Regions from separate parts of the Vibrio sp. VB16 genome, predicted to be linked through region 3. Evidence: predicted binding sites of a transcription regulator. Region 3 holds the regulator's gene; each other region holds the start of a gene.
What was found. Region 3 encodes CRP, which controls carbon source genes, mostly activating them, when cyclic AMP is high. Its sites were predicted from a motif close to TGTGANNNNNNTCACA; they were not measured.
Positions count from the first base shown of each region.

Region 1: the regulator CRP is predicted to act here: its motif matches at 2,961-2,976, upstream of IUZ65_RS02270 (CTP synthase).
Region 2: the regulator CRP is predicted to act here: its motif matches at 4,826-4,841, upstream of deoD (purine-nucleoside phosphorylase).

Region 1 covers NZ_CP087590.1:457,656-465,386, forward strand. Annotated here, with positions in the region: gene relA (GTP diphosphokinase) at 1-1,950, shown strand, start outside; gene mazG (nucleoside triphosphate pyrophosphohydrolase) at 1,995-2,789, shown strand; gene IUZ65_RS02270 (CTP synthase) at 3,062-4,705, shown strand; gene eno (phosphopyruvate hydratase) at 4,787-6,085, shown strand; gene ftsB (cell division protein FtsB) at 6,329-6,610, shown strand; gene ispD (2-C-methyl-D-erythritol 4-phosphate cytidylyltransferase) at 6,624-7,337, shown strand; gene ispF (2-C-methyl-D-erythritol 2,4-cyclodiphosphate synthase) at 7,418-7,731, shown strand, end outside.
Region 2 covers NZ_CP087590.1:672,280-680,010, forward strand. Annotated here, with positions in the region: gene IUZ65_RS03285 (hypothetical protein) at 40-213, shown strand; gene IUZ65_RS03290 (NAD(P)/FAD-dependent oxidoreductase) at 323-1,951, opposite strand; gene IUZ65_RS03295 (L-fuculose-phosphate aldolase) at 2,061-2,711, opposite strand; gene mtnA (S-methyl-5-thioribose-1-phosphate isomerase) at 2,842-3,939, opposite strand; gene deoD (purine-nucleoside phosphorylase) at 4,060-4,767, opposite strand; gene IUZ65_RS03310 (NupC/NupG family nucleoside CNT transporter) at 5,056-6,324, shown strand; gene add (adenosine deaminase) at 6,386-7,537, shown strand; gene IUZ65_RS03320 (XapX domain-containing protein) at 7,553-7,726, shown strand.
Region 3 covers NZ_CP087590.1:3,364,298-3,372,028, reverse strand. Annotated here, with positions in the region: gene IUZ65_RS15365 (alkaline phosphatase) at 59-1,543, shown strand; gene IUZ65_RS15360 (DUF3624 domain-containing protein) at 1,571-1,840, opposite strand; gene IUZ65_RS15355 (co-chaperone GroES) at 2,094-2,384, shown strand; gene groL (chaperonin GroEL) at 2,454-4,100, shown strand; gene IUZ65_RS15345 (GNAT family N-acetyltransferase) at 4,290-4,754, shown strand; gene crp (cAMP-activated global transcriptional regulator CRP) at 4,833-5,465, opposite strand; gene IUZ65_RS15335 (phosphoribulokinase) at 5,712-6,581, opposite strand; gene IUZ65_RS15330 (YheU family protein) at 6,681-6,893, opposite strand; gene IUZ65_RS15325 (hydrolase) at 6,909-7,731, opposite strand, start outside.

The sequences.
Region 1 (7,731 bases), 730 kb from region 3:
GAGGCGCTGGAAGAAGTCTATGGTAAAGAGATTATCAAGCTTATCGATGGTGTTGAAGAGATGGCCGCTATTGGTCAACTCAACGTCACCAGAGCGGATTCAGCTGCGTCTGGTCAAGTGGATAACGTCCGTCGTATGCTACTCGCTATGGTCGATGATTTTCGTTGTGTTGTTATCAAGCTTGCGGAGCGCATCTGTAATCTTCGTGAAGTCAAAGATAAGCCTATTGAAGTGCGCCAAACCGCAGCAAAAGAGTGTGCCAATATCTATGCACCTCTGGCCAACCGACTTGGAATCGGTCAGTTAAAATGGGAAATAGAAGACTACGCGTTCCGTTATCAGCAATCAGATATCTATAAGCAAATTGCCAAACAAATTTCAGAGCGTCGAATTGTGCGTGAGTATTACATCGATGATTTTGTAGCAGATTTAATGTCTGAAATGAAAGCAACGAATATCAATGCTGAGGTGAGTGGTCGTCCCAAACATATTTACAGTATCTGGCGGAAAATGCAGAAAAAAAATCTCGCATTTGATGAACTATTTGATGTTCGTGCGGTAAGGATTATTGCCGATGAACTTCAAGATTGTTATGCCGCACTAGGTATTGTTCACACCAAATACAAACACCTTCCTAGCGAGTTTGATGACTATGTTGCCAATCCAAAACCAAACGGATATCAGTCTATCCATACCGTTATCCTTGGTCCGGAAGGCAAAACAATCGAGATTCAAATCAGAACGAAACAGATGCACGAGGATTCTGAACTAGGTGTTGCGGCGCACTGGAAATATAAAGAGGGCGCATCGACTGGACGCAGTGGCTATGATGAGAAAATCACGTGGCTGCGTAAATTACTCGATTGGCAAGAGGAAATGTCTGACTCTGGTGAAATGTTGGATGAACTTCGTAGTCAAGTATTTGATGATCGTGTTTATGCCTTTACTCCAAAAGGTGATGTCGTTGATTTACCAATGGGAGCGACACCACTTGATTTTGCCTATCATATTCACTCTGAGGTAGGGCATCGATGTATCGGCACAAAAGTGGCCGGAAGAATTGTACCGTTTACCCATAAGCTTGAGATGGGGGATCAGGTGGAGATCATTACTCAAAAAGAGCCGAACCCATCAAGAGATTGGTTGAATAGTTCACTTGGGTTTGTTCACTCAAGCAGAGCTAGAGCCAAGATTAACGCCTGGTTTAGGAAAGAGAGCCGTGAGCAGAATGTAGAAGCGGGTCGGGAAATCCTAGAGACAGAATTAGCAAAAATTGGCGCAACAGTGAAGGATGCCAATGATTACGCACTTCGACGGTTCAATGTAAATACACCAGATGAGCTTTATGCTGGCATTGGTAGTGGTGACTTGAGAATAAATCAGGTTATCAACCATATAAATGCCCTCGTAAATAAGCCGACGGCAGAAGAAGAAGATAAACAAGCGCTAGAGAAACTACAAGAATCAGAATCTAAATCGTCAAGCCAAAGCCACTCCCATAAAGACGCCATCGTGGTTGAAGGGGTCGACAACCTCATGTCTCATCTCGCACGCTGTTGTCAGCCAATACCTGGAGACATCATCGCCGGTTATATTACACAGGGACGGGGCATTTCTGTCCATAGAAGTGACTGTGAGCAACTGGCAGAGTTAAGGTTACATGCACCTGAACGTATTATTGACACGGTTTGGGGAGCGAGCTTTGCGGGTAACTTTATACTTACGTTAAGGATTGAAGCATTAGAGCGAAGCGGCTTACTTAAGGATATCACCACGCTGCTGGCAAACGAAAAGTTAAAGATTTCTAGCATGAAAAGCCGCAGCGATTATAAACGTCAAATGTCGATAATGGATTTCAACATAGAGGTCAGAAATGTTGAAATACTTAGCCGAATTGTTTCAAGGATTGAGCAGATTAAAGATGTCATTTCAGTCAGAAGGTTAAACTAGAGTCTCTCAATACGCTCTATTCTATTATTATAAAAAGGTTAAAAATGACAGCGAATCCCATTGATGAATTGATTTTGATTATGTCCCAACTCAGAGACCCAGAGCAAGGCTGTCCTTGGGATCTAAAACAGAATTTTGAAACCATCGTGCCTCATACTATTGAAGAGACATTTGAGGTAGTGGATGCTATACATAATAAAGATTGGGATAATCTCAAGGAAGAGTTAGGTGACCTTCTTTTTCAGGTCATTTTTTATAGTCAACTGGCGAAAGAACAACAGCTTTTTGATTTTAATGATGTTGTAGAAACGGCCAACGAAAAGCTTATTCGTCGTCATCCTCATGTATTTTCTCAAGCTAAATTTGAGAGCGTTGACGAATTAAATGTGCACTGGGAAGAGGAAAAGGCGAGAGAGAAGGCCAAATTAGGCAAAACAGAAGAGAGCATTCTCGATTCTGTACCGTCGTCGCTTCCTGCGCTTTCAAAGGCGAATAAGATTCAAAAACGCTGCGCTAAACATGGATTTGATTGGGATACGCTTGGGCCTGTGGTAGATAAAGTAAAAGAAGAGCTCGATGAAGTTCTGGAAGAAGTGCTTCAGGTAACGCCTAATGAAGAGGCAGTAGAGGAAGAGTTGGGCGATCTTCTTTTTGCCACGGTTAACTTAGTTCGTCATCTAGGAAAAGATCCCGAAGCAGCATTACGTAAAGCAAACAATAAATTCGAAAAGCGCTTTAAAGGTGTTGAGCGTCTCGTTCGTGAGAAAGGAAAACAATTGGACGATTTTAGTTTGGATGAATTGGATGCAATGTGGGATGTTGTGAAAAAGGGTGGTTAGTGAACGCTACCGAAAATAGGTTTCTCAATCGATAAGATCTGACCAGTTGCGCTGTGCCTTGCTAGAGTGAAGTATCGGTGTCTATACTTTGTTCCGAGAAATAAGCCTAACCGCTCTGCGTCAGCTTATGATTGGCGGAATTGATTTGAAGCAAAAAATAAATTAACCAAGTGTGATAAGTTTCACGTTGTGGCGATAAAGGGCTTCTGGTATATTTACATCCCGTCCAGAAAGCACCTTTTTTCCCTCATTCAACCAATTTCAGGTTAAACATGACGACAAATTACATTTTTGTTACTGGCGGGGTTGTATCCTCACTAGGTAAAGGTATTGCAGCCGCATCTCTTGCCGCTATTTTAGAAGCTCGTGGTCTTAAAGTGACCATGATGAAGCTTGACCCTTACATCAACGTTGATCCGGGCACAATGAGCCCAACTCAGCACGGTGAAGTATTTGTTACAGAAGACGGGGCAGAAACCGATCTTGATCTTGGTCATTATGAACGATTCATTCGTACCAAAATGACGAAACGTAACAACTTTACTGCAGGTCGTGTTTACGCCGATGTTCTTCGTAAAGAACGTCGTGGCGATTACCTTGGTGCGACTATTCAGGTTATCCCACATATTACTAATGAAATCAAAGATCGTGTTTATGCCGGCGCTAAAGGCCATGATATCGCACTTGTAGAAGTTGGCGGAACTGTGGGTGATATAGAGTCGTTGCCATTTATGGAAGCGATTCGTCAGCTAGCGGCTGAAGTAGGGCGTGAACATGCTATGTTTATGCACTTAACATTAGTACCTTATTTAGCTGCCGCTGGTGAACTGAAAACGAAACCGACTCAACACTCTGTTAAAGAGCTGCTATCTATTGGTATACAACCTGATATTTTGGTTTGCCGTAGTGATCGTATTATCCCTGCGAATGAACGTAAGAAAATTGCTCTTTTCTGTAACGTACCAGAAAAAGCCGTTATCTCTATGAAGGATGTAGATTCAATCTACAAAATCCCTCAATTAATAAAAGCTCAATCTTTAGATGATTTAGTATGCACACGCTTCGGTATTGATGCACCAGACGCTGATCTATCTGAGTGGGAGCAAGTCATCTACGAAGAAGCAAACCCAACAGCGGATGTAACCATTGGAATGGTCGGTAAATATATCGAGCTTCCAGATGCTTACAAATCTGTTAACGAAGCGCTGAAACATGCCGGATTAAAAAATCGACTAAACGTAAAAATTAAGTACGTTGATTCTCAAGATGTTGAGAGTAAAGGTGATGAGGCGCTAGCAGGTCTAGATGCTATTCTTGTTCCCGGTGGATTTGGTGACCGTGGTATTAACGGGAAAATCCTTGCGGCACAATACGCACGTGAGAATAAAGTGCCTTACTTAGGTATCTGTTTGGGTATGCAAGTCGCCTTAATAGAGTTTGCAAGAAATGTTGCAGGACTTGAAGGGGCACATTCAACAGAGTTTGATAAAGAAACAAAGTATCCAGTGGTAGGATTGATTACCGAATGGGTCGATGGCGAAGGTAAAGTTGAAGAACGTACTGAGCAATCTGATCTTGGTGGTACTATGCGTCTTGGCTCTCAGCTATGTCATCTAGAAAAAGGCACATTGGCAAAAGAGCTCTACGGTAGCGCGACAATCCATGAGCGTCATCGCCACCGTTATGAAGTAAACAACAATCTTCGTCCGCAAATTGAAAAAGCAGGCCTTAAAGTATCAGGCCTATCCGCAGACAAGAAACTTGTTGAGGTAATCGAGAATCCAAACCATCCGTGGTTTGTTGCATCTCAATTCCACCCAGAATTCACATCTACACCTCGCGATGGTCATCCGTTGTTCGCAGGATTTGTAAAGGCAGCTGGTGAATATCAGCGCGGTGAATTAGAAAACAAATAAGTAATACAAGAATCCGGATAATCGCACATAAGGTGTGGTTATTCTTAGTTTTGATATACAAATGAATGAGAGGAAACATCAATGTCTAAGATCGTTAAAGTTCTAGGTCGCGAAATCATCGACTCACGTGGTAACCCAACTGTAGAAGCTGAAGTACACCTAGAAGGCGGTTTCGTCGGTATGGCTGCTGCTCCATCTGGCGCATCTACTGGTTCTCGCGAAGCTCTTGAGCTACGTGATGGTGACAAAGCCCGTTTCCTAGGTAAAGGTGTTCTTAAAGCGGTTGACGCTGTAAATGGTGCAATTGCTGATGCTCTAACTGGTAAAGATGCTAAAGCTCAAGCTGAAGTTGACCAAGTGATGATCGACTTAGATGGCACAGATAACAAAGCTAAATTTGGTGCTAACGCAATCCTAGCGGTATCTCTTGCGAATGCTAAAGCAGCTGCAGCAGCTAAAGGTATGCCTTTGTTTGAGCACATTGCTGAACTAAACGGCACTCCAGGTCAATTCTCTATGCCTCTACCAATGATGAACATCATCAATGGTGGTGAGCACGCGGATAACAACGTTGATATCCAAGAATTTATGATTCAACCTGTTGGCGCTTCTACTCTTAAAGAAGCTCTACGCATTGGCGCAGAAGTATTCCACAACCTAGCTAAAGTACTTAAAGCTAAAGGCCTCAGCACAGCAGTTGGTGATGAAGGTGGTTTCGCTCCTAACCTAGAATCTAACGCTGCTGCACTAGCTGCAATCAAAGAAGCTGTAGAGCTTGCTGGTTACGAGCTAGGTAAAGACGTTACTCTTGCTATGGACTGTGCAGCATCTGAGTTTTACGACAAAGAAGCTGGAAACTACAACATGAAAGGCGAAGGAAAAGTCTTCACTTCTGAAGAATTCAACTTCTACCTACAAGATCTTGCTAGCCAATACCCAATCGTATCTATCGAAGACGGTCTTGACGAGTCAGATTGGGATGGTTTCAAGCATCAAACTGATCTTATGGGCGACAAGCTTCAATTAGTTGGTGATGATCTATTCGTAACTAATACTAAGATTCTTGCTGAAGGTATCGAGAAAGGCGTTGCTAACTCTATCCTTATCAAGTTCAACCAAATCGGTACTCTAACTGAAACTCTAGCTGCAATTAAGATGGCTAAAGATGCTGGTTATACTGCGGTTATTTCTCACCGTTCAGGTGAAACTGAAGATGCAACTATCGCTGATCTAGCGGTAGGTACTGCTGCAGGTCAAATCAAAACTGGTTCTATGAGCCGTTCTGACCGTGTTGCTAAGTACAACCAACTTATCCGTATTGAAGAAGCGCTAGGTGCTCGTGCTCCTTTTAACGGTCTTAAAGAAGTTAAAGGTCAATAATCCATTAGGATTGTTTGATTTTGTAACTCTTTAGTTGTGAGTATTATTTAAAAGCGTCTCTTTGTGAGGCGCTTTTTTATGTCTAAAGGAACCTAGGTTCTAGAACTGAAACGATGGCTTTGCTCTCTTTTAGATTCAGACTCTTAGATTCATGGATGAACCACTAATCTCGCCCCTAGCCCCAATTTATGCTATATATACTTCCCATATCATCCACAATTAATACAACGAGAATAATCTAGCGTGCGTCTATTTACTCTTGCCTTAGTACTACTGTTTTCTTTACTGATCTACACCCTTGTTTGGGGGAAGAACGGTATGCTTGAGCGTACCAATGTAGTGAGTGAAATAGAGGTTCAGCAGTCGGTAAACAGAGAGTTGAATGAAAGAAACGCGAAGATGTTTGCCGAAATCGAAGATCTAAGACAAGGGCTAGACGCTATCGAAGAGAGAGCGAGAAATGAGCTTGGCTTAGTTAAAGAAGGTGAAACTTTTTATCGAATCATCGACGACAGCTCTCAATAGGTCGAATGCGTAAATGACGACTCCACACTTAAAACCACTTTATGCCATTGTTCCTGCTGCCGGTATTGGTAGTAGAATGAAAGCAGATCTGCCTAAACAGTACTTAAAGCTGCACAATAAAACCATCTTAGAACACACCGTTGATAAGCTTTTAGAACATCCTAGTATTGATAAGGTTATTATTGCCGTTTCTGATGACGATGCTTATTTCAAGCAGCTTTCATTGGCGTCGAACAACAATGTTATCCGTGTAATCGGTGGTTTAGAGCGTGCTGACTCGGTGTTGTCTGGCCTTGATTATTTATTGCATACGGTTAAAAAACCAGATGCGTGGGTATTGGTACATGATGCGGCTAGACCTTGTATAGATTTAGCTGATATCGATAAATTGATCAAGCAGGTAATGGTGACAGAAGACGGCGGTATTTTAGCGGCACCGGTACGAGATACAATGAAACGTGGAAACCGTTCGGCTTCGATAAATGAAACCGTAGATAGAGAAAATTTGTGGCATGCATTAACACCCCAAATGTTTAAGGTTCAGCCACTACATGATGCACTGGTTGGTGCGATGAAGGCAGGCATTAACATTACTGATGAAGCATCGGCAATGGAGTGGGCGGGTTGTAAGCCTAAGCTAGTTATAGGAAGGATGGATAATTTTAAGATAACGCAGCCCGAAGATTTAGCTTTAGCCGCTTTCTATCTAGGTGAACGCGTTAGGTGAACGAATATAACATTATCTCGAAAAAACTTTAACCACGAAAGAACAATAGACCCTAGTGTTTAGGAAAAAGGAAATAGTTGATGATCCGAATTGGCCACGGTTTTGATGTGCACAAGTTTGGTGGTGATGGACCAATAATAATTGGTGGTGTTTCTATTCCTTATGAACAAGGATTGATAGCGCATTCTGATGGTGATGTTGCACTCCATGCTTTAACAGATGCACTTTTAGGTGCCATATCGCAGGGTGATATTGGCCGTCATTTTCCGGATACGGATGAACAATGGAAAGGTGCAAATAGTCGTGAGTTGATGAAAGAAGTATACCGACTTGTCAACGAGAAAGGCTATCAAATTGGCAACCTAGACGTGACCATTATTGCCCAGTCTCCTAA
Region 2 (7,731 bases), 940 kb from region 3:
CCCACGAATTTTCAAGAATAAAGCCCAACGGGGAAAAGTATGACAAAGAAAGTAGTGCAGTTCGAATACGAGAAAGAGACAAAGAATAGTGTTCGCTATAAGGAAGTTCCTGATGAAGGAACTGCGCCTATTCTGGGTTCTCTGTATGTTCAGAAATGGTTTGCTGGTAATTGCAAATCGTTAGAGATAACCATTGATAAAAAAGATGACTGACAATCAATAAGGGAAGGTACACGGGCGTTTTACGATCCGGAAGTACTTTCCCTTATTCAAACTAGAACCGTTGCTTCTTAGTTGTCACCGCTTGCTGGCAATAAAGTGTTTATGCTTGACGGTTCTTAAGCATATCCAGTGCAACTGCTTCTGCGATTTTGATACCATCAATACCGGCAGATAAAATGCCACCAGCGTAGCCAGCACCTTCACCACCTGGATACAAACCGTGAGTATTAATGCTTTGGAAATCAGCACCCCGTTTAATTTGGACCGGAGATGAAGTACGCGTTTCAACACCTGTTAACATTGCGTCTTTACTATCAAACCCACGAATTTTCTTAGCAAATGCAGGCAGAGCCTCGCGAATCGCGTCAATGGCAAAGTCTGGTAACGCATCGCTTAGATCCGTCATTTTTACGTTCGGCTTATAGGATGGTTCAATCGCTTCAAAAGGCAGGCCCTGACCAGCCGCTAAGAAGTCACCCACCATTTGTGCCGGGGCGTCGTAGTTACTTCCGCCCATCACATAGGCGTTACGTTCAAGCTTACGTTGCAATGCCACACCCTGTAGAGGATCGTTGTTAAAATCTTCTGGAGAAATGCCCACCACAATTGCGCTGTTTGCATTGCGTTCGCTACGAGAGTATTGGCTCATACCATTCGTCACAACCGCATGCTCTTCCGATGTCGCAGCAACCACAACGCCACCGGGACACATACAGAAGCTATATACCGAACGACCATTTTTGCAATGATGCACAAGCTTGTAATCTGCGGCCCCTAGAATGGGATGCCCAGCATTTTTGCCAAACCGAGCTTGGTCAATCATCGCTTGTTTGTGTTCGATACGAAACCCGATCGAGAAAGACTGCGCTTCCATATGCACACCTTTATCATGCAGCATCTGGAACGTATCACGGGCACTATGACCGATAGCCGCTACAACATGTCTACTGTTGATCACTTCGCCGCCGTTTAGCTTCACACCCGTCACATGTTGACCGTCACCAGTGCCTTCAATGTTTATCTCTTCTACGCGTGTTTCAAAGCGAATTTCACCACCGAGTTCAATGATGTTAGTGCGCATTTTCTCGACCATGGTCACCAATTTGTAGGTACCAATATGCGGTTTGCTTACATAAATAATTTCTTCTGGTGCACCAGCAAGAACAAATTCGTTTTTAACTTTTAGGCCAAGAAAGCCGGGATCTTTTACTTGGCTATATAGTTTGCCGTCAGAAAACGTACCCGCGCCACCTTCACCAAATTGAACATTAGATTCTGTATTCAATTCGCTAGTACGCCAAAAACGGAAGGTGTCTTTCGCACGCTCGTGTACGGATTTGCCGCGCTCCAATACAATAGGCTTAAAGCCCATTTGAGCCAAGATTAACGCCACAAATAAACCACATGGGCCCATTCCGATCACGATAGGACGTTCAGTTAAATCAGCGGGTGCGCTAGCAACATATTTGTATTCGGTATCGGGAGAGACTCGCACGTTTTGATTTTGCTCAAATCTTGTTAATAGCTGTGCTTCGTCCACCTCTTTTAGCGTTACATCTAAGGTGTAAATTAGGGTGATTTGATTCTTTTTTCGTGCGTCATAACCACGTTTAAATACATGGATATCAACCAGCTGTTGCTCAGATATAGACAGCGTCTCTAAAACATAATCTTGTAACGCATTTTCACTGTGATCCAGCGGTAATTTTACTTGGTTGAGACGTATCATGATTCACCTGATAATTGGCCGAAAAAATAATCGCGTAGTCTACGTGATCTCTCTCAAAAATGTAATAAACATTATCACGCGAAAACAACAGCTCTTAGATAACACGTCACTATTTTTTAGGCGGTTGACCATATGTTTTAAATTTTTCCTGCATCAGTGTCATCTCATTTCTGTCTAGGATCACAGGGGTACCAAAGCTTGAGGCAATACAATGGATCTTGGCGCAGTGCTCAATCTCTTCAGCAATTTGGAATGCGGCGTCTAGGGTTCCAGAACCGGTAAGTAAACCGTGATTGGCCAACAAGACGGCTCGACGATCTTGCATCGCTTCAAAAGCAGACTCTGCCAGTTCCTGAGTACCAAAAGTTTGGTATTGCGCGCAACGAACATCATAGCCTGAAAAAGCGACCAGATAATTTGAAGCGGGTAGAGGCTGTCTCAAGGTTGCAATGGCAGTACAGTAAGTGGAGTGAGTGTGAACCACGGCATTGATATCTTCTCGGCGATCATAGAATATTTTATGCATACCCCATTCGCTTGATGGTTTGCGAATCGAATCAATACAGTTTCCATCCATGTCCATGATAACGACATCTTCTGGTTTGGCTGCAAAGTAATCCACACCGCTTGGGCTGATTGCGATTAAATTTTGCTCTCTGTTATATATCGAAACATTGCCGCCGGTACCAACGGTAAGGTTATGGTTTACGAGCTTTTTGCATGTTTCGACAATGTCGATTCTCTCTTTTTCAAGTAGCATGTTTTTTTCCTATACTGGCGTTTGTTGATCTTTCGAGGTTATTTGGCAGTGATGAAATAAATTAAAAGGGTGCTGATAAGTGGATTAACGGCTTATCAACACCGAAGGGAAAGATGAATTGGACGACGTATTATTTGTCCATGATATCGGCAAACATCGCCTTTAAAGCTTCGTTATTGGCTTTGCATACGCCCTTTTCGGTAATCAAACCGGTGACCATTTCTGCCGGTGTTACATCGAAGGCATAGTTGCCACATTCTGTACCTGTCGGCGCAGTATCGACAAAGCTGCGCTGCCCATTTGCGTCAATACCTTGCACATGAGATTGTTCTTTACCATTGCGCTGCTCGATCGGAATTTCTTTTACTCCGTCCCATACGCTAGGATCGATAGTTGGTGATGGCAGTGCCACATAGAAAGGTACATTATTGGCCTGTGCAGCGAGTGCTTTTAGGTAGGTACCGATTTTATTGCAGACATCACCGCGAGCCGTCACTCGGTCAGTACCCACAATGACCATATCCACTTCACCATGTTGCATTAGATGCCCACCGGCATTGTCGGCAATTAGGGTATGCGGGACGCCGTGACCACCCAGTTCAAAAGAGGTCAACGCACCTTGGTTTCTTGGGCGAGTTTCGTCAACCCACACATGGATATTAATACCTTCATCATGCGCTAAGTACATTGGTGCTAATGCCGTACCCCAATCGACGGTTGCGAGCCAACCTGCATTGCAATGGGTCAGGATGTTAACGGCTTCTCCGGGGGCTTTATTTGCGGCGAGTTCGCGGATGATCTCTAAACCGTGTAGGCCAATGCTGTGGTTTATTTCCGCGTCCTCATCACAGATGATGGCGGATTCTTCATAGGCCACTTGTACACGATCCTGCGGGGGAGTTTGTCGTAAACGCTGGCAGATGCGGTCCAGTGCCCATTGTAGATTAATCGCGGTCGGACGAGTTTTTACCAACGTTTGATAGGCGGATTCTATCGCCTTATCACTGCTATCGACAGACATGGCAAAGGCCATACCGTAAGCGCCCACACAACCGATCAAAGGTGCGCCACGTACTTTCATCGAAATAATGGCCTCTGCGGCTTGCTCCATAGTGGAAAGCGTTAGAATTTCAAACTCATAAGGTAATTTTTCTTGATTAAAGATATGGATATTTTTGTTATCCGTTGCTTGCCAAATAGAGCGATAATGTTTGCCGTCAATTTTCATATTATTTATTTAACCTAATCTAATCTGTGGAGAGTCACCAAAGGCATTCACTCTGGTGATCTCTGGAATGTATTAATAGCCATTGGACCTATTAATAGATGGCGCCGTCTATGAGCGCACTTAAAGCTCGATTGCCGTGTCGAGTGCCAGTTCAATCATTTGATGAAGCGACAATTCACGTTCTTCAATTGTGAGCATGCCACCATTTTTAATGTGATCGGTTGTGGTCAATATGCCTAATGCGTTGGCACCGAGTTCCGAAGCGACGGCATAGAGTCCTGCCACTTCCATCTCGACACCGATGATGCCGTATGTTTCGAGTACTTCGAAAATATCTGGATTTGGACCGTAGAAAAGGTCACAAGTGAATAGGTTACCCACTTTGACGTTTAGCTCTTGTTTACGTGCCGTATTTACGGCGGTTTCTAGTAAGTGGTAGTCAGCGAGTGCCGCAAAGTCGTGCCCTTTGAATCGTTCGCGGTTGGCTTTAGAGTCTGTGCTTGCACCCATTGCAATGACAATATCCATTAATTGGATATCATCTCTGACTGAGCCACAAGAGCCGATACGGATTAAATTCTTAACACCAAAATCTTTTATTAATTCATAGGCATACATAGAAATTGAAGGAATGCCCATGCCATGAGACATGACGGATAAACGTTTCCCTTTATACATGCCGGTATAACCCAGCATGTTGCGTACTTTGTTTACCTCAACAGCATCTGTTAGGTAGGTTTCTGCAATGTACTTCGCTCGGAGAGGGTCGCCAGGCATGATGACTGTTTCTGCAAAATCATTAGGGTTGGCTTTAATTGCTAGCGCCATATTTTTTCACCTTATATACGTTGTTTTCTCCATTGTTAAATTTAGTGACAGTTAGTTTAGTGACCTATATCACATCTAAAACTGGAATAGATACTGGTAGGTATCTCGTTATCTGTATGAGTTGAAATTATAATTTTGTTACTTTAAAAGCGAGATATTGTTATCTTTTGGATAACAAGCTATTGGTGTGAGATTAAAGGGTAGCAAAATGAGCTATTCATCACGTAATTATTCATGCTAGTTATGAGAAAGTCATCTCCAGTATGAACCTAATTAATGGAAAAAATTATGGAACTCGTTATTAGTATTGTAGGAATTTTCGCCCTGTTTGGTGTCGCTTATTTGTTGTCTGAGAATAAGAAGGCCATCAACTTTAGAACGGTTGGATTCGCATTTGGCATCCAATTAGCCCTTGGTGGTCTTATCTTGTACTCATCGATTGGGCAAGACATCATTTTGTCTATGGCCAACGGCGTCTCTGCGGTGATTGGTTACAGTAATGATGGGATAAGCTTTCTATTTGGTGGGCTTGTTAGCGACAAAATGTACGAACTGTTTGGTAGTGGCGGTTTTGTTATTGCCTTTAAAGTGTTGCCAATTATTGTGTTCTTTTCTTCTTTATCCGCCGTACTGTACCACCTTGGCATTATGCAGTTTATCGTCAAATGGATAGGTGGAGCACTGCAAAAACTTCTTAAAACCAGCAAAGCTGAGTCAATGTCTGCCACCGCAAACATTTTCTTAGGAGTGACAGAGGCCCCTCTTCTTATTAAACCCTATTTGCCTACTATGACACGCTCAGAGCTATTCGCGGTAATGTGTGGTGGTTTAGCCTCTATCGCAGGCACCATGTTAGCGAGCTATGCACAGCTTGGTGTGAGAATGGAATATCTGTTAGCCGCTTCTTTTATGGCGGCACCGGGTGGATTGCTATTTGCAAAAATACTGATACCTGAAACAGACAAAGTAAATGATGTAAACCCAGAGAAAGCAGAAGAAAATCAGACGTTAAATATCATTGATGCTGCGGCGACAGGCGCTTCTAACGGCGTGAAGTTGGCGATCGAAGTGGGTGGTATGTTGCTAGCATTTGTTGGTTTAGTCGCATTATTAAATGGATTATTAGGCGGAGCGGGCAGTTGGGTTGGGTTTGATAACCTAAGCCTGCAATTGATCTTGGGTTATCTGTTTTCTCCTATCGCGTGGTTGATGGGGGTACCTTGGAATGAGGCGACGCTAGCCGGTTCATTCATTGGTCAAAAAATAGTAATTAATGAATTTTTTGCCTACATTAACTTAGCACCTTATCTGAGTGGCGACGCCATCGTCGGGGCAACGGGTATGCCGATGACGGAGCGTACCCAGGTGATCATCTCCTTCGCATTATGTGGTTTTGCTAACATAGGAACGGTAGCAATAGCCATTGGTGGGATTGGTGGAATGATCGCAGAGCGTCGTTCAGAAATAGCCTCTTTAGGTTTTAAGGCGCTTGCTGCGGGTATTTTGTCGAACCTAATGGGGGCGACGATAGCCGGAATATTTTTTGGCCTAGGTTAACCAAATAAATAACTAGAATGAAATTGTCTGATTAACGTTAAATGAAATTAGAGGTCAAATTATGGATAAGAAACTTCCAAAAGTCGTGCTTCATGAGCATATTGAAGGCACAGTGACACCAGAAATGGCGCTTGTTTTAGCGGAAAAATACAGTGTCATCTTGCCAGCGAACTTTATTTACCAAGAGGGTAAATATAACCGTAGTGAATTTCCAAATGGTCGTTACAATTATAATGAATCTGATTTTGGTGCCTTTGTTACCACCTATGATACCGTCGCGGCTCTAGTGCGGGCACCAGAAGATTACTATTTGATTGTTAAGGACTATCTTTCTCGTAATGCTGAAAAAGGCTTGGTCTACTGCGAGATTATTACATCAGCATTCCATCTGTGTTACACCGAACAAGAGGATGGTTCAGGTGAACTCGATAGCGAGAAATATCATCAAATCATGGACGCCGTAGAACGTGCAATTGCCGAGGTAAAAGCATCATATGGTACTGAAACTCGACTACAAGCGTGTGGGGTTCGACACTTGAGCCTAGAGCACCTTAATTTGAGTACAGATTTTATCCAACAGCAACCAAGATCGGTTATCACTGGCTTTAATATTGCGGGCAATGAATTGGCGGGGACGTTTTCTGATTTTACTTATGTACATGAGTTGGTCGATCAAATTCCATTGGATAAATCTTATCATGCAGGTGAAATATGCGGGCCAGACAGTATTCGCCAGGCACTAAAATATGGAGCAAAACGTATCGGTCACGGTATCGCGGCGATCAAAGATGAAGCATTAATAGAAACGCTTATTCGTGACAATATCACCTTGGAGATTGCCCCTACCAGTAATCGTATTTTGGTCTCTGAACTGAATCAGTCACTTGAGCATCATCCGCTGCGTAAGTTGTATGAAAAAGGCGTACGTCTTTCTATTAATACCGATGATGCCGGGTTATTTGGAACCGACATTGGTAAGGAATACCATATTGCAGAAACACAATTTGGTTTCACAAAAGTCGAATTGTTAGATGTCACCTTATGTGCACTTGAAGCGGCATTTGTAGAGGATGAGGTAAGGGATACGCTGATTGAGCAGACTTATCGAGAAATGAAGGAACAAGATTGGCAGGATCTTACGGCTCTCTGTACAGCGTTACCACAAGGTGCATTACAGAAACGTCTGGCTAATCGTCTTCAGTTCCGCCCCTAAGGATAGGAGTTTATTGTGTTAAATGAAGTTTTGTTGGCCGTAACATCAGGCTTGATCGTCGGTATTTTTTTTACAGCAGTAAAGTTACCCATTCCCGCACCGCCGGTGTTGTCTGGCGTCATGGGAATTGTGGGCGTGTATGTAGGCTCTATCATTTATACCAAATATATCAGTGTGCTTTTTTCCTGAGCAAG
Region 3 (7,731 bases):
TATTTAGCTGTTATTCATGTATGCAATAAATCATTTAATTCTAAATCGGAGAAACCTTGTGAAAGGACGTCAATTAACACTCACTATCAGCGGTTTACTAGTAGGTCTAATGGGTTGTAGCAGCAATGCTTCAAGCATCTCAACAGCGGTTGAAGTTCCACAACAAAACGATGTGTGGTACACCGACGCACAAGCCGCTATCGCCAAAGCGAAAACTACGATGCCAATCGACAAGCCAGCAAAAAATGTCATCTTATTCATTGGTGATGGCATGAGCGTTGGTACTATTACGGCAGCCCGTATCTTTGAAGGTCAACGTCGCGGTTTTTTAGGGGAAGAATATAGCTTGGCGATGGAAAGTTTACCTCATGCGGCGTTGGTTAAAACATACAATACAGATATGCAGGTTCCTGATTCGGCAGGTACAGCGTCCGCGATGGTCGCAGGTGTTAAGACCAAAGCGGGTACCATTTCGGTCAATGACAGTGTACAGCGAGGCTTTTGTAGCACGGCGTTAGGTAATGAGACGACAACCGCTTGGGAACTGGCAGCTGAACGAGGTATGTCGGTTGGTGTTGTAAGTACAGCACGGCTTACTCACGCGACACCAGCGGTAACGTATGCGCATAGCGCCGATCGTAATTGGGAGCATGATGTCCCTAATATTGCTAAAAACCAAGGTTGTGTCGATATTGCCACTCAGTTTGTGAACTTTGATAAAGGTGATGGTATTCAGGTCGCTTTTGGTGGCGGTCGTCGTGAGTTTTTACCAGTGGGCGTGACGGATTCAGAAGGTAAGAACGGAAAGCGCAAAGATGGTCGCAACCTTGTAGAAGAATGGCAGGCCAAACATCCTGAAGGTCAATATGTCTATGATCAAACGGGTTTCGACAAGCTTGATGCAAATACAACTCGCGCATTTGGTTTGTTTGAAAGCAGTCACATGAAATATGAAGCGGATCGCCGTCATGATGAACCTTCTCTTGCAGAAATGACCTCTAAAGCGATTGATATACTGTCTAAGAACAAAGAAGGTTATGTATTGATGGTTGAAGCTGGACGTATAGATCATGCTCACCATGATGGTAATGCAAAACGTGCGCTAGAAGATACGATTGCTTATGATGAGGCAATCAAAGCCGCGTTGGAAAAAACGAACTTAGACGACACCTTAGTCATTGTTACTGCGGACCACGCGCATACACTTGTCATGAATGGATACTCTGCTCGGGGTAACAATATTTTGGGTCTATCTAAATCAAAGGGCAAGTTTAGCCAAGATGAGTTTGGTAAAAAGTACACCACACTCACCTATGGAAATGGTCCCGGAGCCGTTAAAGGAGAGCGTTCTGACTTAACAGAGTCGCAAGTAATGGCGTTAGATTATAAACAACAGTCACTCGTTCGTTTAAGTTCAGAAACACACTCAGGGGAAGATGTAGCTGTATTTGCTCGAGGTCCTCAGGCTTACTTGTTCCAAGGAGTGGTTGAGCAGAACTATCTTTATCATGTTATGAATGAAGCATTAACTCTTTCTAAATAGAAAGAGTATCAGCCGATTTTAAGCCGCCTACGGGCGGTTTTTTTTACCTTCGCGATGATTTCTTTTTTGCATTGGGAATATCACAAATTTAAACCAGAGGTGCAAAAAAAGAAGAATATTAAAGGCAAAACCAGAAAATATTAATGCAATGGATTCGACACTTTTAAAGTCATCTTTGTAACCAAACCACCAAACGACCCAACAAAGAACAGAAAGCACGGTTAGTTGGTCCATACATCGTTTGCAACGACCTATTTTTTTCCAAAACCAATTATCGTCACAATCTTTACAAGCCATGATTTTTGTACCAGTTAGACACTTAGTTCGATTCTGACCTAGTCTGAGGTGCAGTGCAATTAGTACGTCGAGTCATATAAAAACGGACTTTTGTCTAAAAAACTCGGTTTAGGCTAAAAAAAAATGACTTCTATCGTAAAAAAATTGGTTTTCCCCTTGGGATTTTGCCTCTTGTCCCCCACTTAACTTTCACGCGCTGATAATTCAGTACTAAATTACATTAATGGAAACAACAATCAGGAGAGACGACCCAATGAATATTCGTCCTTTACACGACCGTGTTATCGTTGAACGCAAAGAAGTTGAATCAAAATCTGCAGGTGGCATTGTTCTAACAGGTTCTGCTGCGGAGAAATCTACTCGCGGCACAGTTCTAGCGGTAGGCAATGGCCGTATTTTAGAAAACGGTACTGTTCAGCCTTTGGACGTTAAAGTTGGTGATACTATCATTTTCGCAGAAGGCTACGGCACTAAAACTGAGAAAATTGACGGTAAAGAAGTGTTGATCATGTCTGAAAATGACATCATGGCTATTGTTGAATAAGCAAGCGTTGAGTAATTCACTCTTAAACGACAAGCAATTAGAAATAGAATTTAGGAAAGGATATTAAAGATGGCTGCTAAAGACGTAAAATTTGGTAACGAAGCACGAATCAAGATGCTAGAAGGTGTTAACGTTCTGGCTGATGCGGTAAAAGTAACACTAGGACCAAAAGGTCGTAACGTGGTACTCGACAAATCTTTTGGTGCACCAACGATTACTAAAGATGGTGTATCTGTAGCGCGTGAGATTGAACTTGAAGACAAGTTCCAAAACATGGGCGCACAAATGGTTAAAGAAGTAGCATCTCAAGCAAATGATGCTGCTGGTGACGGTACAACAACGGCGACAGTACTTGCACAATCTATCATTACTGAAGGTCTTAAGGCCGTTGCTGCGGGTATGAACCCAATGGACCTTAAGCGCGGTATCGACAAAGCGGTTATCGCAGCGGTAGAAGAGTTGAAAGGGCTATCTGTTCCTTGTGCGGACTCTAAGGCTATCGCACAGGTTGCTACTATCTCTGCAAACGCAGATGATACTGTTGGTAACATCATTGCAGAAGCAATGGAAAAAGTTGGCCGTGACGGTGTTATTACCGTTGAAGAAGGTCAAGCGCTTCAAGATGAGCTAGATGTTGTAGAAGGCATGCAATTTGATCGCGGTTATCTATCGCCATATTTCATCACAAACCAAGAAGCGGGTTCGGTTGAACTAGAAAACCCATTCATTCTTCTTATCGACAAGAAAGTGTCTAATATTCGTGAACTACTTACAATATTAGAAGCCGTTGCAAAAGCATCTCGTCCACTGCTTATCATTGCAGAAGATGTAGAGGGTGAAGCATTAGCAACACTCGTTGTAAACAACATGCGTGGTATCGTGAAAGCAGCGGCCGTTAAAGCACCTGGTTTTGGTGATCGCCGTAAATCAATGCTTCAAGATATCGCAGTACTTACTTCTGGTACGGTTATCTCTGAAGAAATTGGTTTAGAACTTGAGAAAGCAACGCTAGAAGACCTTGGTCAAGCTAAGCGCGTTATTATCACTAAAGAGAACACAACGATCATTGACGGCCTTGGTCAAGAAGCAATGATTCAAGGGCGTGTATCTCAAATTCGTCAACAAATCGAAGAAGCAACGTCAGACTACGACAAAGAGAAGCTACAAGAACGTGTCGCGAAACTCGCGGGCGGTGTTGCAGTAATCAAAGTCGGTGCAGCAACTGAAGTTGAAATGAAAGAGAAAAAAGATCGCGTAGAAGATGCACTTCACGCTACTCGCGCAGCCGTTGAAGAAGGCGTTGTTGCTGGTGGTGGTGTTGCACTTATTCGTGCAGCATCGAAAGTCGTTGGCCTTGAAGGTGCTAACGAAGAGCAAAACGTAGGTATTCGCGTTGCACTTCGTGCTATGGAAGCGCCGTTGCGTCAAATCGTTGAAAATGCGGGCGACGAAGATTCTGTTGTTGCTAACAACGTTAAAGCTGGTGAAGGTAGCTACGGCTACAACGCGGCGACAGGCGAATACGGTGATATGATTGCAATGGGTATCCTAGACCCAACTAAAGTAACTCGTAGCGCGCTACAGTTTGCCGCATCGGTTGCTGGTCTTATGATCACAACAGAAGCGATGATTACCGATATGCCAGCTAAAGATTCAGGTGGAATGCCTGATATGGGCGGCATGGGTGGTATGGGTGGCATGCCAGGCATGATGTAAGAAGGATTTGGCTTCTCGTCACTGAATGTCTTGCTCTCAAGTCACACAGTTTAGAGAACCCTAAACCTTGTTATAGTAAAAACCGAAGTTTTATCGCTTCGGTTTTTTTGTGCGTGTAGAAAATGGTTTAATTACTGGTTAGGCTTAATATTAATTATAAATTAGAAGAGAAGTGACGAAGTGCAAAGTATTATCCGAATACGACCATATACCCCAGAGGACGCCTGTACGTTGAGAACGTTGTTTTTTGATACTGTGCGTAGTGTAAATAGAAAGGACTACTCTGAAAGGCAAATAGAAGCTTGGGCATCAGATGAAATTACGCTTGATAGTTGGCAGGCACTTCTGGATAAACTTGTGCCTTTTGTCGCCGAAATTGATAACAGGATAGTGGGTTATGCCGATCTCCAATCTGATGGATTGATTGGCCATTTTTATGTCGATCACAATCATCAAAGTATGGGGATTGCGGGTGCTTTAATGCAACAAATTTTCCAGCAAGGTAATAAAAGCAAAATTCGTCGACTTTATTCGCATGTCAGTATTACTGCGAAACCTTTTTTTGAACACTATGGTTTTAAGGTAGCAGAAGAGCGACAAGTGGATCTCAGAGGGCAAACACTCATTAATTATAGAATGGAACTGCAACTATAAACCAATGCGTATCTTTTCTTATGGCATAAAAAAAGCAGCGTAAACGCTGCTTTTTAATCAATGCTGTTTGTGACGGTATTAACGTGTACCGTAAACGACGATAGTTTTACCGTGAGCAGAAATTAAATTCTGTTCTTCAAGCATCTTAAGAATACGACCAACAGTTTCACGTGAACAACCTACAATCTGACCAATCTCTTGACGAGTGATCTTAATTTGCATGCCGTCTGGATGAGTCATCGCATCTGGTTGTTTTGCTAAGTTCAGAAGTGTTTGAGCAATACGTCCCGTCACATCTAAGAATGCTAAGTCACCAACTTTTTGACTAGTCGTTTGTAGACGGCTTGCCATTTGAGCTGAAAGACGCATTAAAATGTCAGGATTAACTTGAATAAGCTGGCGGAATTTCTTAAACGAAATTTCAGCTACTTCACATGGTGATTTAGCACGAACCCATGCAGTACGCTCTTGATCTTCTTCGAATAGACCTAGCTCACCGATGAAGTCTCCTTGGTTAAGGTAAGAAAGAATCATCTCTTTACCTTCTTCATCCTTGATAAGCACAGCTACAGAGCCTTTCACAATGTAATACAGAGTTTCCGCTTTTTCTCCAGCGTGGATAAGCGTACTTTTGGAAGGATATTTATGAATATGACAATGCGAAAGAAACCACTCTAACGTTGGATCGGTTTGAGGTTTACCAAGAACCATAATTATCTCACTATTATCTGTAGGGCCTGTGCCAGCAGCTTTCCTTTGCTGTGTCCCCGTATTATTGGTGACGTTAGCATAAGATTTTAAATTCATAGCTGCAAGCTACACATGTATATAGGTTAAGAATAGTATCCTTTTTTGCAGTCAATTTCTTGATTTTGATCGCCCTGATTTCCCGTTTCTCTAAGCAAAACTGTGCACATCATCACGGTATCAGAACTAAACTGCATTCAGGCTTAATTTTTAGCCGATTTTCCCAGTTTCTATTAATTGTTGTAGAACCGGTCTGATTATTAATTCCATAGCAAAACTCATTTTTCCTCCTGGAACCACCAGAGTGTTATGGCGAGAAACAAAAGAGCCATCAATCATGGCTAAAAGATAAGGAAAGTCTACATTCTTCATTCCACGTAATCGAATCACGACGAAGCTCTCGTCCAAACTGGGTATCGCTTTCGCATTCAGTGGGTTTGAAGTATCAACAGTCGGAACCCGTTGGAAGTTTATGTGCGTTCGAGAAAACTGAGGGGTAATGTAGTTAAGATAATCATCCATAGAACGAACGATGGAGTCGGTCACGGCTTCTCGTGAATGGCCTCTATCTCGCGTATCTCGTACAAATTTTTGGATCCACTCAAGGTTCACAATGGGGACCATGCCGATTAGCAAGTCAACATGTTGTGAAACATTTATATCACCATCGACAACAGCACCATGCAAGCCTTCATAAAAAAGAACATCGCTATCTTCTGCTAGGTCTTGCCAGGGAGTGAATGTGCCGGGCATCTGATTATAAGGCACGGCCTCATCAAAGGAATGTAAGTATCGTCTTACCTGACCTTGACCTTCATCGCCATACTTTCTAAAAAACTGTTCAAGGGCAGGGAAGTTATTGGCCTCTGCACCAAAGTAACTAATGTGTTTGCCTTGTTCTTTTGCTTTTCGAATTTCAATGTCCATTTCCGGGCGAGTAAATCGGTGAAAACTGTCACCTTCCACCCACGCGGCTTTCACGTCCATCATACTAAACATTTTTCTGAATGCTTCAGATGTCGTCGTTGTTCCTGCGCCAGATGAACCTGTAACTGCGATAATCGGATGTTTTGCTGACATGAGATTCCTTGTCGCTACATTGATGATAATGATGATAATGAAGATATGAAATTAGTGTATGAGATTCTATAAAAAGAATAAACGCTTTACTTTTTGTTATCAGAACTCGCGCTTGAGTTTTATATCGACGGTTTCGTGAAGCTCAGAAAAAACAATCACCGCTTCTCCTGTCTTAAGCTGGGTTCGTACCTGACTGACTTTATCGTCTAAGGTCGTTTCGCTTTGGCCGTAATCTGTCCCTTCTCTTAATACAAACTCTTTGATTAGATTTTCAAGCGTCTCGCTATCTATTTCTTGCCATGGAATGATCATAAAGCCTACTTTTATTCATGATGCGATGTGTTGGTAATATTTGGGTATTGCTTGTTCCAACCAAAAAACGGGTTTAGTCAAGGTTCCGGATAAAAAGCCCACATGACCACCTTGTTTAAAAAGGCGATAGTGTATATTTTTGTTTAATGGAAAGTTTGGTATTACCGCTTGAGTCATAAATGGGTCGTCTTCGGCATGAATGACCTGCAAAGGGATGTTGACCTTATTAATAACATGGATGCCAGAACATTGTTGATAATAATCGTTAGCATTTTTAAACCCATGTAACGGTGCCGTGATCATATCATCGAAGCCATAAAGCGTTTTTAAGGCCTTTAGATCCTGCGTTGAAACGCCAAGTTCCGACACTAGTTGATTCTGTTTCTGTAGCGCATTTTTCTTTAGAGAGGTTAAAAGATAGTTCCGATAAATCTTGGAAAACCCTTGTTCAATTCTTGATGAACATGCTGCTAAGTCAAGAGGTGCAGAGACGACGGTGGCCGCTTCTACTATAGGATCGTCATTGTATTTAGCCAAATAATTAACCAGCATGTTTCCGCCAAGCGATATACCAATGGCGACCTTCGGCTGATCTGGAAACCTGTTTTGTATATGCTCTAAAAAGAAACGAGGGTCCTCGATTTCACCTGAGTGATAGGCTCTCGCTAGCCGATTGGGTCTGCCGCTACAGCCTCGAAAATGCATCATGACAGATAGCCAACCCTGCTGAGAAAAAGCATGCATCAAGCCATTGGCGTATGGACTCTCGAAGCTGCCTTCTAAGCCATGGAAAAGGACAAAAATAGGCTTCTCTTTTGCCGTTGGACTGGTCCAATCT